DNA from 3 places in the Comamonas piscis genome. Region 3 is predicted to be linked to each of the others. Evidence: riboswitches for the same ligand, from Rfam matches in the RefSeq annotation. Region 3 holds a riboswitch; each other region holds the start of a gene.
The links. A riboswitch is a leader RNA that binds a small molecule or an ion and turns the genes downstream of it on or off. The one in region 3 is predicted to bind cobalamin.
Positions count from the first base shown of each region.

Region 1 (6,849 bases), 2.2 Mb from region 3:
TGGACTGGGCCTGGCGCATTCCGTTTCTGATCGCACTGCCGCTGGGCGCCATTGGCCTCTATATCCGCAAGTACCTGGAAGAGACCCCCACCTTTGTCGCGATGAAGCAGCAGCATGATGCACTGGCCCAAGCCAGCTGGAAGGTGCTGTTCGCCACCCACAAGAAGGAGCTGTTCCAGTCCGCCGGCATCATCATCGTAACCAATGTGACCTTGTTCACCGTCGTCACCTACATCCCGACCTACTTTGTCAGCGCACTGCATGTGGATGTGGCCACCGGCCTCAAGCTGTCGCTGGGCCCGCAGCTGTTTCTGGTGGTGATGATCCCCCTCATGGGCATGCTGGCCGACAAGTTCAGCCGCAAGACCATGATGACCGCCGCCAGCCTGGCCATTGCCGTGCTGGCCGTGCCGTGCTTTCAGCTGCTGCTGGAGGGCAGCACCGCCGCCAAGATCTCGTCCTTGATGGTGCTGAACTTCTGCTTGGCCATGCTGCTGGGCAGCATCTACTCGATCATCCCGTCGATGTTCCATACCCAGGTGCGCTTCAAAGGCATGGCACTGAGCTACAACGTGGCCGTGGCGATGTTTGCCGGAACGGCGCCGATGATCAACTCCTGGTTGATTGCCAGGACGGGCAACCCCATTGTTCCGGCCTACTACCTGATTGGGGCGGCGGTCGTCGGGCTGATTGCGCTGCTGAGCAGCAAGGACCGCACCGGCTTGCCCATGCGTGGGGATCCGGTGCAGTAAAGAGGCCTGGGCAACAGCCAAAGCACAACGCATCCGTAGTGGGATGCGTTTTTCATGGGCGCACAGGGCAGGGCGCCAAAGGCGGTCAGCACCAGGCTGCCACCTATAATCAGCGCCAGCTCGGGCCCTGTCTGTCTTTGCCCGGCGCCCCTCCATGAAGTACAAGCTCCCGCCCCTGCAGCCGCTGCGCGTGTTCGAATCCATCTACCGCCATGGATCGATCCGCAAGGCCGCTGATGAACTGTGTTTGACCCCGCAGGCCGCCAGCCAGCAACTCAAGCAGTTGGAGAGCGTGTTGGAGATGCAACTGTTCGAGCGGGGAACCCGGGGCCTGCTGGCCAGTGCCGATGCCCAAACGCTGTACCACTATGTGGAGCAAGGTCTGGACGCGCTGAGCCAGGGGCTGGAAGCGGTGCGCGCCAACCAGCGCGAGGCCAAGTTCCATATCCAGGTCAGTCCCTACTTTGCGACCCAGTACCTGATCCGCTCGCTGCCGTCCTTCACCAAGGACTATCCGGCGCTGGACCTGCGCATCTCCATTGGTGTCGAGATGCCATCCTTTGATGCCAGCGACCTGGACGCGGCCATCGTCTGGGGTTATGGCGGTGTCGATGACCTCGACGAAACCCCGCTGCTTGAAGACCTCAAGGTGATCGTGGCCACGCCGCAGTTGCTGGCCGAGCACCCGGTGCTGAACGCGCAGGACCTGCACCACCACCGGCTGATCTCCCCGCTCAGCCACAACAGCCTGTGGCAGGACATCTACGAGATGCTGGGCCTGCAGCCCGGCGACAAGCATGTCAGCCCCATGCTGCTGCACACGCATGATGCAATGCTACAAGCCGTTCTCAGCGGGCAGGGCGTGGGCCTGCTGTCCTATGTCGATGCGCTCAGCTACATCCACAGCGGCAAGCTGCTGGCACCCTTTGGGGCGGAGCTACTGCGCCAACTGCCAATGGCACAAACGCCCAAGTTCCACCTCTATACACGCCGTGGCGGCGGTGAGGGAGCCATCCAGGCCAGCTTTCGGCAGTGGTTGCTGGGCAAGCTGCGCAGCAGCGACTTTATTGGCTACGAAACGCGTCTGGTCCAGAGCGAATCCCCGCTCCAAGCCAGCGCTGTATCGCCCAGCTGACACAGGCCGTTACTGAATCACGCTGCAAGCGCTGGCGGCTGGTACACTGGCTGCGCTTTGAAAAAAGCCTATCTACAGGTGCTCGCATGCCGCGAGTGAAACGGGAACAAGGTCGGGAGTGCGCTCCCCCAAGCCTTGGCTGCCCCCGCAACGGTAGACAGGAAAAGTAGCCGATGCGGCCCGCTCCCACGCGGGCCCAGTCACTGGGGTTGAGAATGCGTCCCTGCCTGCCAGGCAACAGGACGCCCATACCCTGGGAAGACCGGTTACCGGGTCAGCGCGCCAGCGCCGCACCGCCTGTAAGCCCGGAGACCGGCCTGTTCCTAGTCGCAGTGCGCCTTGGCCTTGCCCGGGGCGTGCTCTTTCAACTGTCTGCGGGGTGTGGACGGCGGTTCTTCGCGCGTCCCCGTCCCGGGGGCAGTTGCGTGCAGTGCAGCCACCGCATCAGGCAGTTAGCGCCTTTTGTTGACATGACTGCAGTTCCTTTTCCGAAAAACCGGCTCTTGGCAGCCGTACGGCTTTCTTCCGCTCTCCGCCGCATCGGCGGCTCCTGTGTCTTGTGCTTGCCTGCTTTGGGCATGGCGGTGGCCCATGCGCAAGAGGCCTCGCTGCCCGAAGTGGTGGTGACCGACAAGCGCAGCGAGCCCAATGCGCTCAAGCTTCCTTCCACCTCCGCCAGCAAGCTTGCCGTACCGCTGCAGGACCTGCCTGCCAGCGTGAGCTCGGTCTCGGCCGTGCAGATCCAGGAACGTGCCGACTATGAGGTGGTCGATGCCGTGGGCCGCAGCGTGGGCCTGAGTGCCAACGGCACGCCCGGCAATGGCGGGCTGTCGTTCTCCAGTCGGGGTTTTACCGGCGTCAACTCGGTGGGCGTGGCCGAAGACGGTCTGACCCTGGGCGTGGCGGCGGGCACTGTCGCCTATCCCAACTCCAGCTGGGGCTATGAGCGCTTTGATGTGCTGCGCGGCCCGGCATCGCTGATGTATGGCAGCGGCACCATGGGCGCCACCGTGAACGCGGTGCGCAAGGAGCCCAGTCGCACTACCTCGTCCGAAGTCTTGCTGGGCGCTGGCTCCCATGGCACGGCCCGTGCGGGCCTGGGCACCACCGGCGCACTGAGTGACAGCCTGAGCTACCGCCTGGATGTCTACGGTGATCGCACGGATGGCGAACGCCAACTGGGCAATAGCGACAGCAAGAAGCTGATGAGCGCCATCCGCTGGCAGGCCAACAGCGATCTGCGCCTGGACCTGACGGCCGACGTCAGCGACCAACGGCCCGAGCGCTACTTTGGCACCCCGGTGGTGGATGGCAAGCCGGTGGCGGCGCTGCGCGACCGCAATTTCAACTTTCTTGACAGCGACATCCACTACAAGGACCAGCGCTACAAGCTGAAGGCCGAGTGGAATGTGAGCGACGCGCTGGTGCTGCGCAACGAGACCTACCATATGAAGGCCGACCGCCATTGGAAGAACATCGAAGGCTATGACTACGATGCCAGCACGCGCACGGTTCACCGCTACGACTACCTGGAGATCGGCCACGACCTGGAGCAAAGCGGCAACCGCCTGGGCGCCGTATTCAAGCCCGGCCAGCATGAGATTGCGATGGGCTGGGATGTGTCGCAGGCCAAGTTCACCGCGCTCAACAGCTCGCCCTATACCGGCGAATCCGATGTGCCGCTGAACGGTGGCACCAGTGGCTACTGGGACAGCCCGGACCCTTACAAGCCGCGCATGACCTCGCGCATCCGCCAGAACGCCTTCTACCTGGAAGACGCCTGGAAGCTGGGCGAGCAGTGGCTGCTGATGGGCGGTGTGCGCCGTGACCTGTATGACTTTGACCGCATGGATCTACTCAGCCAGGCGCGTTTTGACAAGACCTTGGGAGGCACATCCTGGCGCCTGGGCCTGACCCACAAGCTGGACCAGAACACCAGCGTCTACGCCCAGGTCAGCACCGGCCATGACCCCGTCAACAGCCTGTTGTCGCTGACGCAGTCGCAAACCGGCTTTACCCTGAGCAAGGGCCGCCAGGTGGAAGTGGGAATCAAGCAACAACTGCCCAACGACCAGGGCGAGTGGACCCTGGCGGTCTTCGACATCCGCAAGAAAGACATCATCACCCGCGATCCGGACCGGCCGGCGCTGTCGATCCAGGGCGGCAAGCAGTCGTCCACGGGCATTGAGCTGGCGGGCAGCTGGCGGGCGACCAAGTCTTGGCGCTTTGAGGGCAATCTGGCCTATGTGGATGCGCAGTTTGATGAGCTGCTGGAAGGCGCCACCGCCATTGACCGCGCTGGCAACCAGCCGGCCAACGTACCGCGCTACACCGCCAATGCCTGGGCGCATTACCAAACGGGCGATTGGCGTGCTTCGCTGGGCCTGCGCCATGTCGCCAGCCGCTACACCAACAATGCCAATACCGCGCAGCTGCCGGCCTACACGGTGGCCGATGCGGTCCTGGGCTGGAACCTGAACCGCAGCACCACCTTGAACCTCGTGGGCCGCAACCTCGCCAACAAGCGCTATGCTGCCTCGTCCTACGGCTCGCAATGGCTGATGGGTAACGGCCGCAGCTTTGAGCTGATGGCACATCTGCGTTTCTGAGCAAGGCCCTGGCATGACACGACGCGCGATTAGGCACTTTCAACATGCGTTGGCGGCGGCGGCCGCTGTCGCACTGCTGGGTTGTGACCCGCCCGCAGGGCAGGGCGCAGCCAGCAGCACAGCACCGGCTGCTGTGGCTGCTGCGCCTGCGGCCGACCCAGGCCTGCTGGCCACCCCTCTGGTGATCGATGTCTGCGGCCAGCCCCAGCGCTATGACCGGGTGCCGCAGCGCGCCATCACCCACGATGTGAACATCACCGAGATGTTCCTCTTCCTGGGCCTGGGACCCAAGCTGGTGGGCTACTCGGGGATACCGTCGCAAAAGGAAATCAGCCCGGCGCTGAAGGACCAGTTCGCGCAGGTGCCCAAGCTGTCGTCGCAGGATATGAATCTGGAAAATATGCTGGACGCCCGCGCCGACTTTGTGTTTGGTGGCTGGAGCTATGGCTTTCGCCCCGCTGGGGTGACGCCGGAGCTGCTGGCCAAGCATGGCGTGGCCAGCTATGTGCTGTCCGAGTCCTGCATCCACGTGCAAAAGCGCGAGCGTGTGGCGCTGGCCGACACCTTGGCGGACCTGCGCAATGTGGCGCGTATTTTTGACATCGAGCCCCAGGCGCAGCAGCAAATTGCCAAGCTCCAAGCCTCCATCGACCAGCTGGCCGCGCAGATGCAGGGCAATACCGAGAAGCCGCGGGTGTTTGTGTTTGACAGTGGCGAGAAGATCCCCACCACGGTAGGCGGCTTTGGCATGCCCCAGGCCATGCTGGATGCTGCCGGCGGCAGCAATATTTTTGGCGACATCCCCACGAACTGGCCCAAGGGCAATTGGGAGGATGTAATCACCCGCGACCCCGAGTGGATCATCATCATCGACTACGGCCGGCCCAGCGCCCAGGGCAAGATCGATTTTCTGCGGGCCAAGCCTGAGCTGGCAGGCGTGTCTGCCATCCGCGACCAGCGCTTTTTTGTGATGAGCTATGCCGAGGCAACGCCCGGGCCGCGCAATGTGAATGTGGCGCAGCGCCTCGCTGCCGCCTTGCATGCTGATCGCGGCATCACCGTGGACCCGGTTCCCTGGCTGCCGGCTGTGGAGTCCAAGCAGTGAGCCATGCGCCTGGCTGCGACGGCCAGCATGATCGCCAGCGGCGCAAGCCCTGGTCTTTGGCGCTATGCCTGTTGCTGCTTTTGGCGCTGCTGCTCGCCAGCGGTCTGGCCGCCATCACCTGGGGCTCGGCATCGCTGCATGCCTCCACCGTATGGTCCGTCGTCAGCCAGCAGTTGCTGGGCGGCGGCTGGCAAGCCGATGCGGGGCAGGGCGGCATCAGCCAGCAGCACTACCAGATTGTCTGGATGGTGCGCATGCCCCGGGTGCTGCTGGCAGCCCTTGTCGGCGCGGGCTTGGCGGTGGTGGGCGTGGTGATGCAGGCGATGGTGCGCAACCCGCTGGCCGATCCCTATATGCTCGGTGTGTCCTCCGGCGCGTCGGTGGGGGCGGTATCGGTGCTGGCCTATGGCAGCTTCGCGATGGCAGGCATTTATGCGATCACCGCAGGCGCCTTTATCGGTGCACTGCTGGCCACGGCCCTGGTCTATGCGCTGGCACAGCAACAGGGGCGCCTGCATGCGACCCGGCTGATCTTGAGCGGCGTGGCCATTGGCTACATGCTGATGGGGATCACCAGCCTGATAACACTGACTGCCGGCCAGCGCGAGCTGGCCAATGCCTTGCTGACCTGGACGCTGGGCAGCCTGGCAGCCACACAGTGGAGCGCGCTGGGCCTGCCAGCTGCCGTGCTGGGCCTGGGCCTGCTGTGGCTGCTGCTCTGCGCCCGCCAGCTCAATGCCTTGCTGGTTGGCGACGAGGGCGCCGCCACCCTGGGGCTGAACACCGCCAGCCTGCGCCTGCAGCTGTTTGTCGTGGTGTCGCTGTTGACCGGCACCATGGTGGCGGTCAGCGGTGCCATCGGTTTTGTCGGCCTGGTCATTCCCCATATCACCCGCATGCTGGTGGGCAGTGACCACCGCCGTGTTTTGCCCGTCAGTGCCTTGATGGGGGCGAGCTTTTTGGTATTGGTCGATCTGGCCGCACGCACCTGGTTTTCGCCGAGCGAGCTGCCGGTGGGCGTCATCACCTCGCTGATAGGCGGGCCCTTCTTTATCTGGATGCTGTGGCGCCGCACCACGGCGATGCCGGGAGGCAGCGCATGATGCTGAAGGCCAAGCAACTGTCCTGGACGGCCGGCCACGGCGCCCAGGCCACACCGATCGTGCGCCAGGCCAGCCTGCAGGTGGCGCAGGGCGAATGTGTCGGCCTGGTGGGGCCCAATGGCTGCGGCAAATCGACCCTGATGCG
Region 1 covers NZ_CP058554.1:3,083,602-3,090,450, reverse strand. Annotated here, with positions in the region: gene HS961_RS13915 (MFS transporter) at 1-752, shown strand, start outside; gene HS961_RS13910 (LysR substrate-binding domain-containing protein) at 907-1,887, shown strand; cobalamin riboswitch at 1,947-2,223, shown strand; gene HS961_RS13905 (TonB-dependent receptor) at 2,466-4,496, shown strand; gene HS961_RS13900 (ABC transporter substrate-binding protein) at 4,510-5,601, shown strand; gene HS961_RS13895 (FecCD family ABC transporter permease) at 5,658-6,704, shown strand; gene HS961_RS13890 (ABC transporter ATP-binding protein) at 6,701-6,849, shown strand, end outside.
Region 1: another riboswitch for cobalamin. It lies ahead of HS961_RS13905 (TonB-dependent receptor); the one in region 3 lies ahead of HS961_RS00560 (ABC transporter substrate-binding protein).

Region 2 (6,849 bases), 1.2 Mb from region 3:
TGAAGCCGATGACATTGGTGACCGCAATCGGAAAACCCAGCGCCGAGCTGGTGGCCACCGCATTGTGCATGGGCACGCTGCACCAGGTCATAAAAGGCACGCTGATAAAGGCGCCTCCGGCACCCACCAGGCCCGAGAGGCAGCCAATCACGCCGCCAGCTGCCACCAGCCCGGCGGTGCCAGGCATTTGCCGCATCGCCTTGCCGTTGGGTTTGCGGAACATGCGCAGTGCCGAGTAGCCGATAAAGAGGCCAAAGAACAAACCCAGATAACTGCCTTTGAGCAGCGCAAAAATCCCCAGGCTGGCCAGCAGCCCGCCCAGCACAATGCCGGGGGCCAGCCGTTTGACAAGGTCCCAGCGCACGGCGCCATGCTGGTGGTGGGCGCGCACGCTGGACAGGGAAGTAAAGACAATGGTCGCCATCGACGTGGCAATCGCCATCTTGATGGCCAGCTCGGGCGCCACGCCTTGGGTGCCGAGGATGTAGGTGATAAAGGGCACCAGCACCATGCCGCCCCCAATGCCCAGCAAACCGGCCAGAAATCCACCTATCAGGCCCAGGATGGACAGCGGCAGCAACACGAGTAAATCAGCCATGGCGCGCAGTAAAAAGGCCACCTGAAACAGGTGGCCTGAAACCCCGCTGACGCGGAGAGGAGAAGACAGAACGAGCAGCCTGCCCGCAAAAATAAGGTGTTCGCAGCGGATCCCCTGGACCGGCATCCTGAACCGGGGGTTCAGGTGGGCGAGGGCAACCTATCGTTGGGTTCATCTGACGCGAGACGATCACGCTCAATAGGTGATGTACCAAGCCCTGCTCTAAGAGCATTGGTTCAAGGAACTATAAAGCCCAGAGGGGCTGCGAACGAGTCCATTGTAATCGCTGCTGCCAACCGCGCCTGTGAAAACTGCATGCCAATGTACCCAGATTGGTCAAAAAAGAGAGCGGCCTACACAGACAGGAGAATGTGTAGGCCGGTATTTTGAGCCAAGGCATTGCATGGCGCGGCAATCTGGTGTTGTGCCGACCAGCAGCAACGCGATCAGGGTGTGGAAGCTGAAGCGTCGGGGCTTTGGGCGGGCGATGGAGCGAGAGCGGCGTCCAGGCGTTGCATCACGGACTGCAGCCGGGGCTCATCCCAGTCCAGGCTGGCCTGCGGGCCAGGGGCCGCTTGCACGTCGGCCATCGCGGCTGTCTGGGCGGCTGCTTGCGCCTGCAGCGCATCGGCGGTCTCGCTCAGCGCGCTGTTTTGCACTTGCAGATCCAGCAGATCAAAGGCTACGTTGAGGGCAGCCAGCACAGCAATGCGTTCGCGGCCGCGAATCTTACCCGCATCGCGGATGCCGCTCATGGCGCCATCCACATGCTTGACAGCGGCCATCAGGCGCGCTTCCTGGCCTTCGGGGCAGCCCAGCATATAGCTTTGCTGCATGATGTGTACTTCAAGCTGCTTCATCAGTCGTCCTGGTCAAAGGTCTTGGGCAGGCGTTCGATCAGCGCGTCCACGCGGGCGCGGGCTGCTGTCAGGCGCGATTGGAGGGAGTCGCGCTCCTGGGTCAGGGTGGTGACCTGCTCTTGCAGCTGAGCATGGGCACGTTGCAAGGCCTCATGCCGGCTCAGCAGGGCTTCCACCCGCTCAAGCATCAGATCCGTAGAAGGCGTAGTGGCCATAGAGAGACAGTCTTCTTAATTGCGCAATGGGTTTAACGCTAAAATTGTACCCGTTGGTGCTCGCCCTGGTGGTTCACATGGGGGCAGTTCAACGGGAAGCAGGGGCGGGCGCTTGTGCCATACAAGCCCAACGCAACCTGCGCTGCCCCCGCAACGGTAAGCGATGGTTGGCTTTTGCGCCATCCACAGCCACCACTATGCCACTGAATACCTTGAACAAGTGTTTGGGAAGGCGTGTGCTGTGTCATCGCCAGCCCGGATACCGGCCAACATAGTGGAGGCGCGCGGCCCAAAGGCCAGCGCGGCTTCCGTGTTCCCCATTGCCGGCGGGGAGGCTGGCGCGGGGTGGTTTATCGCCAGCTCATTCCATGTTGTCCTCACTGCTTCTGACACGCCCTTGCGCGCGTCCCGCTCTCACGCCCGGCTCCCGCCTTGTCCCATCTGCGTCCACCCTGGCTTTGGCCGTGGTAGCCGCACTGCCTTTGTTGTCGCTGCCAGCGCAAGCACAGCAGGCCCAGCCGGGGGCAGATACAGAGGGTAAGAATCTGCAAGAGATGGTGGTGACCGCCAACCGCATTGCGCAGCCGCTGTCCGATCTGGTGGCCGATATGTCCATCATCGATTCGCAAACGATTGCAAAACAGGGCCCCGGCAGCGTAGCCGATGTGCTGGCGCGGGTGCCGGGCATCCAGATTTCGCGCAATGGCGGGCCGGGTACGACCACCAGCGTGTTCCTCCGTGGCGCGGATTCGCGCTTTACTGCCGTCTATGTCGATGGTGTGCGCATGGATTCGCAGTCGACCGGTGGCGCTTCCTGGCAGTCCATCCCTTTGGCCTTGATCGACCGCATTGAAGTGCTGCGCGGCCCCGCCGCTGCCGTGTACGGCTCGGACGCAATGGGCGGCGTGGTGCAGATCTTTACCAAGAAGGGCGAGGGCGGCGTGCCCCAACCCTATGTGGGCCTGGGCTTTGGCAACCGGGGCACCTTCACGGCCGAGGCCGGCATCTCTGGCGGCGCCGACGGCTGGGATTACGCGCTGGGCCTGAACCGTTCGCAGACCGATGGCTTCAACGCCCGCACCGTGGCCACCGCCAACCCGGACAAGGACGACTACCGCAGCAATGCAGTCAGCGGCCGCCTGGGCTACCAGATCAACCGCCAGCACCGGCTGGAGGCCACCTTGCTGGCCAGCGATGTCAACTCGGGCTATGACAGCAGCCTGACCGAGGACGACCGCAGCCTCAACAAGATGCATGCGCTGGGTCTGAACTGGCAGGCGCAGTGGACAGAGCAATACAGCACCAAGCTGCAGTTCACCCAGTCGCGCGACTATTACGAAACCCGTCCATCACCTTACCAGACGGACACCCGGCTGCAGAACTACCTGTTTCAGAACGAATGGCGCCTGGGCGTGCACACCTTGACGGCCGCGCTGGAGCGGCGCGACGACGCGCTGACCAATGGCGGCATTGACCGCGACCGCCACCAGAATGCGCTGGCACTGGGCTATGGCCTGAACAGCGGCCCGCATACGGTGCAGCTGAACCTGCGCCGGGATGACGACAGCGAGTTTGGCGGCAAGACCACCGGCAGCGCCGCCTACGGCTATGCCTTTGCGACGAACTGGCGCGCCACGGCGACGGTGGGCTCGGCCTTCCGCGTGCCCACGCTCTACCAGCGCTTCAGCGAATATGGCGATGCATCGCTGCGCCCCGAGAAAAGCCGCAATGCCGAGCTGGGCCTGCGCTGGGCGCAAGGTGCCGACAGCTTCTCGGCCACCGCCTACCGCAACCGGATCACCAACCTGATCAATTTCTCGTCGCCCGGCAGCTGCGACAGCGAATTTGGCTGCTATGCCAACGTGGGCAAGGCGCGCTTGGAGGGCATTACCTTGGCGGCCACCACCAAGCTGGGGGCTTTCAACCTGCATGGCTCGGTCGACTTCCAGAACCCGCGCGATACCGAAAACGACAAGCTGCTGGCGCGCCGCGCCAAGCGCTATGCCACCCTGGGCGCCGAGACCCGTGCAGCAGGATGGACCTGGGCCGCCGATATGCAGACCAGCGCCAAGCGCTTTGACAATGCCGCCAACACCAATGTGCTGGGCGGCTACACCTTGTTCAACCTGTCGGCGCAGACCGAGGTGGCCAAGGATGTCAACCTGATTGCCCGGATCAACAACCTGGCCGACAAGCGCTACCAGACCGCCCGCACCTATGCCACCGAAGGGCGCAGCGTGTATGTGGGTGTCAAGTGGATGCCGCGTTGAGCGCAGAGGGGATAAGCCAGCCATGACAGACACAACGGTTCAGCACGCACCAACGGCCCCATGCGTGGCACTGCTGATTGCAGCGCCCGCATCCGGCCAGGGCAAGACCACGGTGACAGCGGCCTTGGCCCGCCTGCATGCCCGCCAGGGCCGGCGGGTGCAGGTGTTCAAATGCGGCCCGGATTTTCTCGATCCGCAGTGGCTGCGCCTGGCCAGTGGCCAGCCGGTGCATGCGCTGGATCGCTGGATGAACGGCGAGGCGGATGTGCGCGCCCGCCTTTTTGAGGCCGCGCAGAGCAATGATGTGCTGCTGATCGAAGGCGTGATGGGCCTGTTTGATGGCGCCAACAGCGCCGCCGAGCTGGCCAAGTCGCTGGGCATATCCGCCGTGGTGGTCGTCGATGCATCTGCCATGGCCGCTACCTTTGGCGCCATTGCCCATGGCTTGCAGCACTATGACCCGGGCCTGCAGCTGGCTGGCGTGCTGGCCAACCGCGTGGCCACCGCCCACCATGGCGAGATGCTGCGCAGCGGCCTGCGCGACCCGGCCCTGTGGCTGGGTGCGATGAACCAGATCAGCCTGGATGCCGCCAAGCCGCGCGCCAACCTGCTGCCCGAGCGCCATCTGGGCCTCGTCGCCGCCCATGAACTGCACGATGCCGCCGAGCGCCTGGATGCAGCCGCCAATGTGCTGGCCCACACGCCGCTGGGACAGCTGAGTTGGCAGGAGTGGCAGCAGCGCTGGACGGTGGCCTTTACCGCGCCTGCTGCTGCCGCGCCGGTGCCCGCCTGGCTGGCCGGGCGGCGCATTGCGGTGGCCCGCGATGCCGCTTTCAGCTTTATCTACACCGCCAATCTGGAATGCCTGCAGGCCATGGGCGCCGAGCTGGCCTTTTTCTCGCCGATTGCGGGCGAGCGTCTCCCCACCTGCGATGCGCTGTGGCTGCCCGGCGGCTACCCGGAGCTGCACCTGCAGGCGCTCAAGGCCAATGCAGGCCTGCAGCTCGATCTGCAAGCGCACCTGGAGCAGCGCAAGACCGTGTGGGCCGAATGCGGCGGCATGGTGGCGCTGGCCGAAGGCCTGACCGATCTGGACAGCCGCTGGCATAGCTTGTGGGGCTTGCTGCCGGCGCAGGCTGTTATGCAGCAGCGTTTGGCCGGCCTGGGCATGCAGCAGTTGCTGACGCCCTGGGGCATGCTGCGCGGCCATACCTTTCACTATTCCAAACTGCAGAGCGAGGCCCAGGAAGTGGCGCGCAGCAGCCGCCCGGGCCAAGCGGCCGAAAGCGGCAAGGGCGAAGCCGTCTACCAGCAGGGCAGCATCCATGCCAGCTATTTCCATGCCTGGTTCCCCTCATGCCCGCAGGCGGTGGCCGCCTTGCTGGGGGTGGAGATGCCGGTGGTTGATCCGCAGGCCTGGCGCTGCGAAGCGTTGAACGCCTAAGATGCGCGGCATGGATGCATCTATATTCCAAGTCGATGGAGCGCCGCTGAAGCTGCTGCTGCTGGGCGGGCAGAAATCGGGCAAATCGCGCCAGGCCGAGCTGCTGGCGCGTGCCTGGTTGCAGGCCGATGCTGGCCGCAGCGCCAGCCTGGTTGCTACCGGCACCGCCTATGACGCGGAGATGGAGGAGCGCATTGCGCGCCACCAGCGAGACCGCCGCGAGCGCGTGCCGCAACTGGCCACCTTGGAAGCGCCGCGCGACGTCGCCCAGCTGCTGCAGGCCCACAGCCGGCCAGATCACCTGTTGGTGGTCGATTGCCTCACCCTGTGGCTCACCAACTGGCTGATGCCCATGGAGCCATCGGAGGTTGCGCCTGCACAAGCGTGGCAGGCGCAGTGCGATGCCTTTATCGCTGCCTTGCAGGCTGCGCCGGGCCCCGTCATTCTGGTCAGCAATGAGATTGGCTTGGGTGTCATCCCGATGGGCCGCGAGGTGCGCGCCTTTGTCGATGCGCTGGGTCTGCTGAACCAGCAAGCGGCGGCAGCCTGCAACCGCGTACAACTGATGGCAGCGGGCTTGCCCCTGCAGATGAAATGATGGCTTTGTTGATGGCTTCCCGTCCCCTTCTGCGAAAAGCGCTGGCCTGTGTGGCGCTGATGATCTCATTGCCGATGGCGCATGCCGCGCAGGCGGCCAGTGTCGATGAACTGCGGCTCGCTCCTTTTGCCAATGCGCCGGTCTGGAAGGACCAGGACCTGGTCAGGCCCGCCGCCATCGTCGATGACCGGGGCCGCAAAGTGCAGCTGGACAAGCCGCCCAAGCGCATTGTCAGCCTCTTGCCATCGCTGACCGAGAGCACCTGCGCGCTGGGCCTCTGCGATCGCCTGGTGGGGGTGGACCGCTATTCGGACTGGCCCGCCTCGGTCAAGAAGCTGCCGGTGGTAGGCGGCGGGCTGGACCCAAGCGTGGAATCCGTTGTGGCGCTCAAGCCCGATGTGGTGCTGCTGTCCGATGCGTCGAAGGCAGCAGAGCGCTTGCAAGCGCTGGGCCTGAAGGTGGTGGCGCTGGATGTGAAATCCAAGGCCGATATCCACCGGGTGCTGGGCACCTTGGGCCAGCTGCTGGGCGTGCCCCAGGCGCAGGGCGCAGACCGGGTCTGGCGTGACTTGGAATCGGGCATTGATGCGGTGGTGCGCGAGTTGCCCGAGCGCACGCGCCATACCCGGGTCTACTTTGAAGTGAGCCGGGGCCCCTATGCGGCCGGCCCCCAGTCCTTTATTGGCGAGACCCTGACCCAGCTGGGCGTGGACAATGTTGTGCCCGCCGAGCTGGGCCCCTTTCCCCGGCTGAGCCCGGAGTTTTTGCTGCGCGCCCAGCCCGATGTGATCATGCTCGGCAACCGCAGCATGCAGGCTGCCACCAGTTACCCGGGCTGGAACAACTTGCAGGCCGTCAAGGCGG
Region 2 covers NZ_CP058554.1:4,154,555-4,161,403, reverse strand. Annotated here, with positions in the region: gene HS961_RS18740 (sulfite exporter TauE/SafE family protein) at 1-598, opposite strand, end outside; gene HS961_RS18735 (cell division protein ZapA) at 1,045-1,458, opposite strand; gene HS961_RS18730 (DUF904 domain-containing protein) at 1,458-1,673, opposite strand; cobalamin riboswitch at 1,711-1,959, shown strand; gene HS961_RS18725 (TonB-dependent receptor domain-containing protein) at 2,042-3,943, shown strand; gene HS961_RS18720 (cobyrinate a,c-diamide synthase) at 3,966-5,387, shown strand; gene HS961_RS18715 (bifunctional adenosylcobinamide kinase/adenosylcobinamide-phosphate guanylyltransferase) at 5,398-5,985, shown strand; gene HS961_RS18710 (ABC transporter substrate-binding protein) at 5,997-6,849, shown strand, end outside.
Region 2: another riboswitch for cobalamin. It lies ahead of HS961_RS18725 (TonB-dependent receptor domain-containing protein); the one in region 3 lies ahead of HS961_RS00560 (ABC transporter substrate-binding protein).

Region 3 (6,849 bases):
CGCACGTCAATCCGTGGACCAACCACTGCAGTCGGGCATCAAGTCCATCGACGCAATGGTGCCCGTGGGCCGTGGCCAGCGCGAGCTGATCATTGGTGACCGCCAGACCGGCAAGACCGCTGTGGCTATCGACGCCATCATCAACCAAAAGGGCCAAGGCGTTACCTGCGTGTACGTGGCTATTGGTCAGAAGGCTTCGTCGGTCAAGAACGTGGTGCGCGCGCTGGAACAAGCCGGCGCGATGGAATACACCATCGTCGTGGCCGCTACCGCTTCCGAATCCGCTGCGATGCAGTACGTGTCGGCCTACTCGGGTTGCACGATGGGTGAGTACTTCCGCGACCGTGGCGAAGACGCCCTGATCGTGTATGACGACCTGTCCAAGCAAGCCGTGGCTTACCGCCAGGTATCGCTGCTGCTGCGCCGCCCACCAGGCCGCGAAGCATTCCCCGGCGACGTGTTCTATCTCCACAGCCGTCTGCTGGAGCGTGCTGCACGTGTGAACGCCGACTACGTGGAAGCCTTCACCAAGGGTGAAGTCAAGGGCAAGACCGGTTCGCTGACCGCACTGCCGATCATCGAAACGCAAGCGGGTGACGTGTCGGCCTTCGTGCCTACCAACGTGATCTCGATTACCGATGGTCAGATCTTCCTGGAAACCAGCCTGTTCAACGCCGGTATCCGTCCCGCTATCAACGCCGGTATCTCGGTGTCCCGCGTGGGTGGTTCTGCACAGACCAAGCTGATCAAGGGCCTGTCCGGCGGTATCCGTACCGACTTGGCACAGTACCGTGAGCTGGCTGCTTTCGCACAGTTCGCCTCTGACCTGGACGATGCAACCCGCAAGCAACTGGACCGTGGTGCCCGCGTGACTGAGCTGCTCAAGCAAGCCCAGTACAGCCCACTGCCCGTCGCCTTGATGGCTTCGTCGCTGTTTGCCGTGAACAAGGGTTTCATGGACGACATCGAAGTCAAGAAGGTTTTGTCCTTTGAATCGGGTCTGCACCAATTCCTCAAGACCAGCTACGGCGCCTTGGTGGAACGTCTGAACGAGAAGAAGGCTTTCGACAAGGAAGGCAAGGACGAAGCTGAACTGACTGCAGCCATCACTGCATTCAAGAAGTCCTTCGCTTAAGCCAGGCGAGGAGTCATCATGGCAGCAGGCAAGGAAATACGCGGCAAGATCAAATCGGTGGAAAACACCAAGAAGATCACCAAAGCCATGGAGATGGTTGCCGCATCCAAAATGCGCAAGGCGCAAGAGCGGATGCAGGCAGCCCGTCCATATAGCGACAAGATTCGCGCAATTGCAGCTCACCTGAGCCAGGCAAACCCCGAGTATGTCCACCCCTTCATGGTGTCGAACGACGTCAAGAAGGTCGGCATCATCGTGGTGACGACTGACAAGGGCCTGTGCGGCGGCATGAACACCAATGTGCTGCGTGCCGTGACTCACAAGCTCAAGGACCTGCAATCCGCTGGTGTGAGCGCAGAGGCCGTGGCCATTGGCAGCAAGGGTCTGGGCTTTCTGACGCGCGTGGGTGTCAAGGTGGTGGCCAACGCTACCGCCTTGGGCGATACGCCGCACCTCGACGCACTGATCGGACCGGCCAAGGTCTTGCTCGACCAGTACGCTGAGGGCAAGCTGAGCGCAGTCTATTTGTGCTACACCAAGTTCATCAATACGATGAAGCAGGACTCGCTGGTGGAGCAGTTGCTGCCTCTGTCGCAAGATGCGATCGAGGGTTCGGCACCGGCTACCAGCCACGGCTGGGATTACATCTACGAGCCCGATGCGCAAAGCGTGATCGACGAGCTGCTCGTGCGTTATGTGGAGTCGCTGATTTATTCAGCCGTTGCAGACAACATGGCTTCCGAGCAGTCTGCACGTATGGTGGCCATGAAGGCCGCGACCGACAACGCCGGCAACGTCATCAGCGAGTTGAAGCTGATCTACAACAAGACGCGTCAGGCTGCGATTACGACCGAGTTGTCGGAAATCGTCGCAGGCGCCGCGGCTGTGTAATACAGCTCGACTGAAATCAATATTGGAGCAACAAATGGCTCAAGTACAAGGCAAGATTGTTCAATGTATCGGTGCGGTGGTGGACGTTGAGTTCCCCCACGGCAGCGTGCCTAGCGTGTATGACGCACTGAAGCTCGAAGGCACCGCCTTGACGCTGGAAGTGCAGCAGCAGCTGGGTGACGGCGTGGTGCGTACCATTGCGCTGGGTTCGTCCGACGGTCTCAAGCGTGGCCTGATGGTCACCAACACCGGCAAGGCGATCACCGTGCCCGTGGGCAAGGCAACGCTCGGCCGCATCATGGACGTGCTGGGTAACCCCATCGACGAACGCGGTCCTGTGGACCAGACGCTGACGGCTTCCATCCACCGCAAGGCGCCCGCTTATGACGAGCTGGCACCTGCACAAGAACTGCTGGAAACTGGCATCAAGGTGATCGACCTGGTGTGCCCGTTCGCCAAGGGCGGCAAGGTGGGTCTGTTCGGTGGCGCCGGTGTGGGCAAGACCGTGAACATGATGGAGCTCATCAACAACATCGCCAAGGCACACAGCGGCTTGTCCGTGTTTGCTGGTGTGGGTGAGCGTACCCGTGAAGGTAACGACTTCTACCACGAAATGTCGGACGCCGGTGTGGTGAACCAAGAGTCGCTGAACGACTCGAAGGTTGCCATGGTGTACGGCCAGATGAACGAGCCACCAGGCAACCGTCTGCGCGTTGCGCTGACCGGTCTGACCATGGCCGAAGCCTTCCGTGACGAAGGCAAGGACGTGCTGTTCTTCGTGGACAACATCTACCGCTACACCCTGGCCGGTACCGAAGTGTCCGCACTGCTGGGCCGTATGCCTTCGGCTGTGGGCTACCAGCCTACGCTGGCCGAAGAAATGGGCCGTCTGCAAGAGCGTATCACCTCGACCAAGGTCGGTTCGATCACCTCGATCCAGGCCGTTTACGTGCCAGCGGACGATTACACCGATCCATCGCCAGCAACGACCTTCGCCCACTTGGACTCCACCGTGGCACTGTCGCGTGACATCGCCTCGCTGGGTATCTACCCTGCCGTGGATCCGCTGTCCTCGACCAGCCGCCAGCTGGACCCCCAAGTGGTGGGTGAAGAGCACTACACCGTGGCCCGCCAAGTGCAGGGCACCCTGCAGCGCTACACCGAACTGCGCGACATTATCGCGATTCTGGGTATGGACGAACTGGCTCCCGAAGACAAGCTCGTCGTGGCCCGCGCTCGCCGTATCCAGCGTTTCCTGTCGCAGCCGTTCCACGTTGCTGAAGTGTTCACGGGCGCTCCAGGCAAGTACGTGCCGCTGTCGGAAACCATCCGCGGCTTCAAGATGATCGTCAACGGCGAGTGCGACCACCTGCCTGAGCAAGCCTTCTACATGGTTGGCACGATCGACGAAGCCATCGAGAAGGCGAAGAAGATGCAAGCCTAACTGGGTCGGGCTGCAGCCATGCAGCCCATCCCGGCGGACTTGTTTCTTTTTCACTCTGAGGATCAAAGATGAACACCTTCCACGTTGATGTGGTCAGTGCTGAAGAATCCATCTTCTCCGGTGAAGCCCGCTTTGTGGCTTTGCCTGGTGAAATGGGCGAACTCGGTATCTACGCCCGCCACACGCCGTTGATCACCCGCATCAAGCCGGGTTCGGTACGCATTGAGAAGGCCGACGGCAGCGAAGAATTCATCTTCGTGGCTGGTGGCATTCTCGAAGTGCAACCCGACTGCGTGACCGTGCTGTCCGACACCGCTGTGCGCGGCAAGGACCTGGACGAGCAAAAGGCGGTTGAAGCCAAGCAAAAGGCTGAAGAAGCCCTCAAGAACGCCAAGGGCGAGCTTGACTTGGCCAAGGCCCAATCCGAGCTGTCCGTGATGGCCGCCCAGATTGCAGCCCTGCAAAAATACCGCAAGAAGCGCTGATCCGCTGTCTGCGCAACTACCCCTGAAAGGCCACCGCTTGCGGTGGCTTTTTTGTGCGCCACAAATGCTCAGTCCTGGGGTGATAGGCAGGCCATCTGCATATGAATGGTTTGCCACAGCGGGTCGGCATCCTGGTGCAACACCACAAAGCCCTGCTGCTGCCAAAACATTTGGGCACCAGGAAGAAAAGGGTGGGTGTGCAAATACATGCGCTGCACGCCGTGCTGCAGCGCATGCTGCTTTAGCTGGGCAAACAGCACGCCTGCCAGCCCGCGCCTGCGCCAGGCCGGTGCAATAAAAAGCCGCACGACCTCCACCGTGTCGGCGCTAGGCACGTCCAACTGCGCAAAACGCCCGTCATAGGGCCGGTAGGCAATACTGCCCACCACTGCAGCGCTGCTGTCACGTGCTGCCAGCATGCAGCCGCCGGATGACGCATACACCTTGGCAAAGTCGCGCAGATCCGCCTGCGGTGAGGTGGTTGCGACCCGGTCGCCAAACATTGCTTGGCGCGCTGCCTGCAAAAAATCGGCCACCGGGGCAAGTGTCTCCACGCGCGTGACACGGCATGGAGGGGACGGGTCTGGAGCGTGGTTCAGGGCATGCATGCGCGGGCGAGCTTAGCATGTAGGCCACAGAAATCGGCTACATTACAGCCACTTTGGTTTCGCCAGAACATGCGGCCGGCACATGGCCACTGCATGAGGGAATCCAGCAGGGCCAGCCAACTGCCAACAGCCAGCGCCCTTCAACGGAACTGCCCCCGCAACTGTAGGCCGCGAGCATGCCATCCATCTGCCACTGAACCTCAGGGTTTGGGAAGGCGATGGCCTGCGTAGACCAGCCAGTCAGGAAACCTGCCAAAGCCATGCGTGCCCTCTCCATGCGCAGGTCTGCGATGCAGGCCTGGCATTGGCGGATGCGCGCATGTTTTTGATCATGACCGGCGGGGTGTCCGGGCGGTGAGCAGCGTCTTGTCTGCGCAAGGCTGCCCTGGATGAACCAGGCAGCCTCTCAGCACCGGATCGGCTCGCGCAGCCTTGGCATGCCTTGCCTCTTGCTGGAGAGACGATGTTGATTTCCGTTCGCCGTTTTGTGCTGCCTGGCCTGCTGGCCACTTCCTTGTTGACTTCCCTGTCCGCCTCGGCTGCCCCTTATCCGATGCAGCTGCAAAACTGCGGCTATACCGTGTCGCTCAAACAGCCACCTGCCTCGGTCGTCACCATTGGCCAGGCCGGCACCGAGATGCTGTATGCGCTGGGCCTGGGTGACAAGGTGGTAGGCACATCGCTGTGGTTCAATGCCGTGCTGCCCCCGTTCAAGGCCATCAACGACAAGGTGCCGCGCCTGGCGGACAACGATCCCAGCTTTGAGTCGGTGATCGGCAAGCGCCCGGCGCTGGTGGTGTCGCAGTTCGAATGGATGGTCGGCAAGGATGGCGTGGTCGGCACGCGCGAGCAGTTCCATGACCTGGGCATCGCCACCTATGCGATGCCGTCTGATTGCGAAGGCAAGAACAACCTCAAAGGTGCAGACGGCACCCGCACCTCGGCCTACGATGTGCAGGCGCTCTACAAGAGCATCACGCAACTGGCGCAGCTGTTTGATGTGCAGCCCCAGGGCGAGCGCCTGGTCAAGGATCTGCGCGAGCGCCAGGCCAAGGCAGTGGCCAAGGTCAAGGCCGCCCAGCAGCCCCAGCTCACAGCCGCGCTGTGGTTCTCCAGCGCCGACCTGGCCATTGATCCTTATATGGCCGGCAAGAACGGGGTTGCTGGCTACATGCTGCAGACCCTGGGCCTGCGCAATATCGTCGACTCGTCCGAAGAATGGCCCACCGTGGGCTGGGAGACGATTGCCAAAGCCAACCCCTCGATCCTGGTCATTGCCCGCATGGACCGCCGTCGTTTTCCGGCCGATGACTACCAGAAGAAGCTGGATTTCTTGAAAACGGACCCCGTCACCCAGCACATGGATGCGGTCAAGAACAACCGCATTGTCATTGTCGATGCCGATGCGCTGCAGGGCTCGATCCGCGTAGTCGATGGTATGGAGCAGATCAGCGATGCCGTGCTGAAGCTCGCCCAGCCGGCCGGCCGTTGATGCCGGTTGCGTGCGCGTTGGTACCAAGCCCGGCATGCCCATGAGCGCTGCGCCTGTGGCCGCTGCATCGGCGCTGCGCAAGCCGCTGCACTGGGCCTTGCTGGGCCTGGGTGCCGCCCTTGCGCTGCTGCTGAGCGTGGCGCTGGGCATTGCCATTGGCGAAACCGCGCTGTCGCCCAGCCTGGTGCTGCAGGTGCTGGCCAACAAGCTGTTTGGGGCCAACTACGCCATTGATCCGATCAGCCAGGGCATCGTCTGGAACTACCGCCTGCCTCGGGCCCTGGTCGCGGCCAGCTGCGGCGCGGGCCTGGCGGTCGCCGGCGTCATTCTGCAATCCATGCTGCGCAATGCGCTGGCCGAGCCCTATCTGCTTGGTATCTCCGCCGGGGCCTCTACCGGTGCGGTGCTGGTGTCGGTCGTGGGCATTGGCGCCGGCGCCATCTCGATGACCGTGGGCGCCTTTTTTGGCGCGCTCTGTGCGTTTGCGCTGGTGGCCCTGCTGGCCCATGCCGCCGGCAGCGGTGGCTTGCGCAATGGCGGGCAGATTGTGCTGGCCGGCATTGCGGGCTCGCAGCTCTTCAATGCGCTGACCTCGCTGATCATCACCAAATCAGGCAGCGCCGAGCAGGCCCGGGGCATCATGTTCTGGCTGTTGGGCAGCCTGAGCGGCGTGCGCTGGCCCGATACCGTGCTCACGGCCTGCATCGCCATCACCGGCCTGCTGCTCTGCCTGCTGCACACGCGGGCGCTCGATGCCTTTACCTTCGGCAGTGAATCGGCTGCTGCGCTCGGTG
Region 3 covers NZ_CP058554.1:116,891-123,739, reverse strand. Annotated here, with positions in the region: gene atpA (F0F1 ATP synthase subunit alpha) at 1-1,135, shown strand, start outside; gene atpG (F0F1 ATP synthase subunit gamma) at 1,154-2,026, shown strand; gene atpD (F0F1 ATP synthase subunit beta) at 2,061-3,470, shown strand; gene HS961_RS00570 (F0F1 ATP synthase subunit epsilon) at 3,539-3,955, shown strand; gene HS961_RS00565 (GNAT family N-acetyltransferase) at 4,024-4,509, opposite strand; cobalamin riboswitch at 4,601-4,835, shown strand; gene HS961_RS00560 (ABC transporter substrate-binding protein) at 5,027-6,055, shown strand; gene HS961_RS00555 (FecCD family ABC transporter permease) at 6,096-6,849, shown strand, end outside.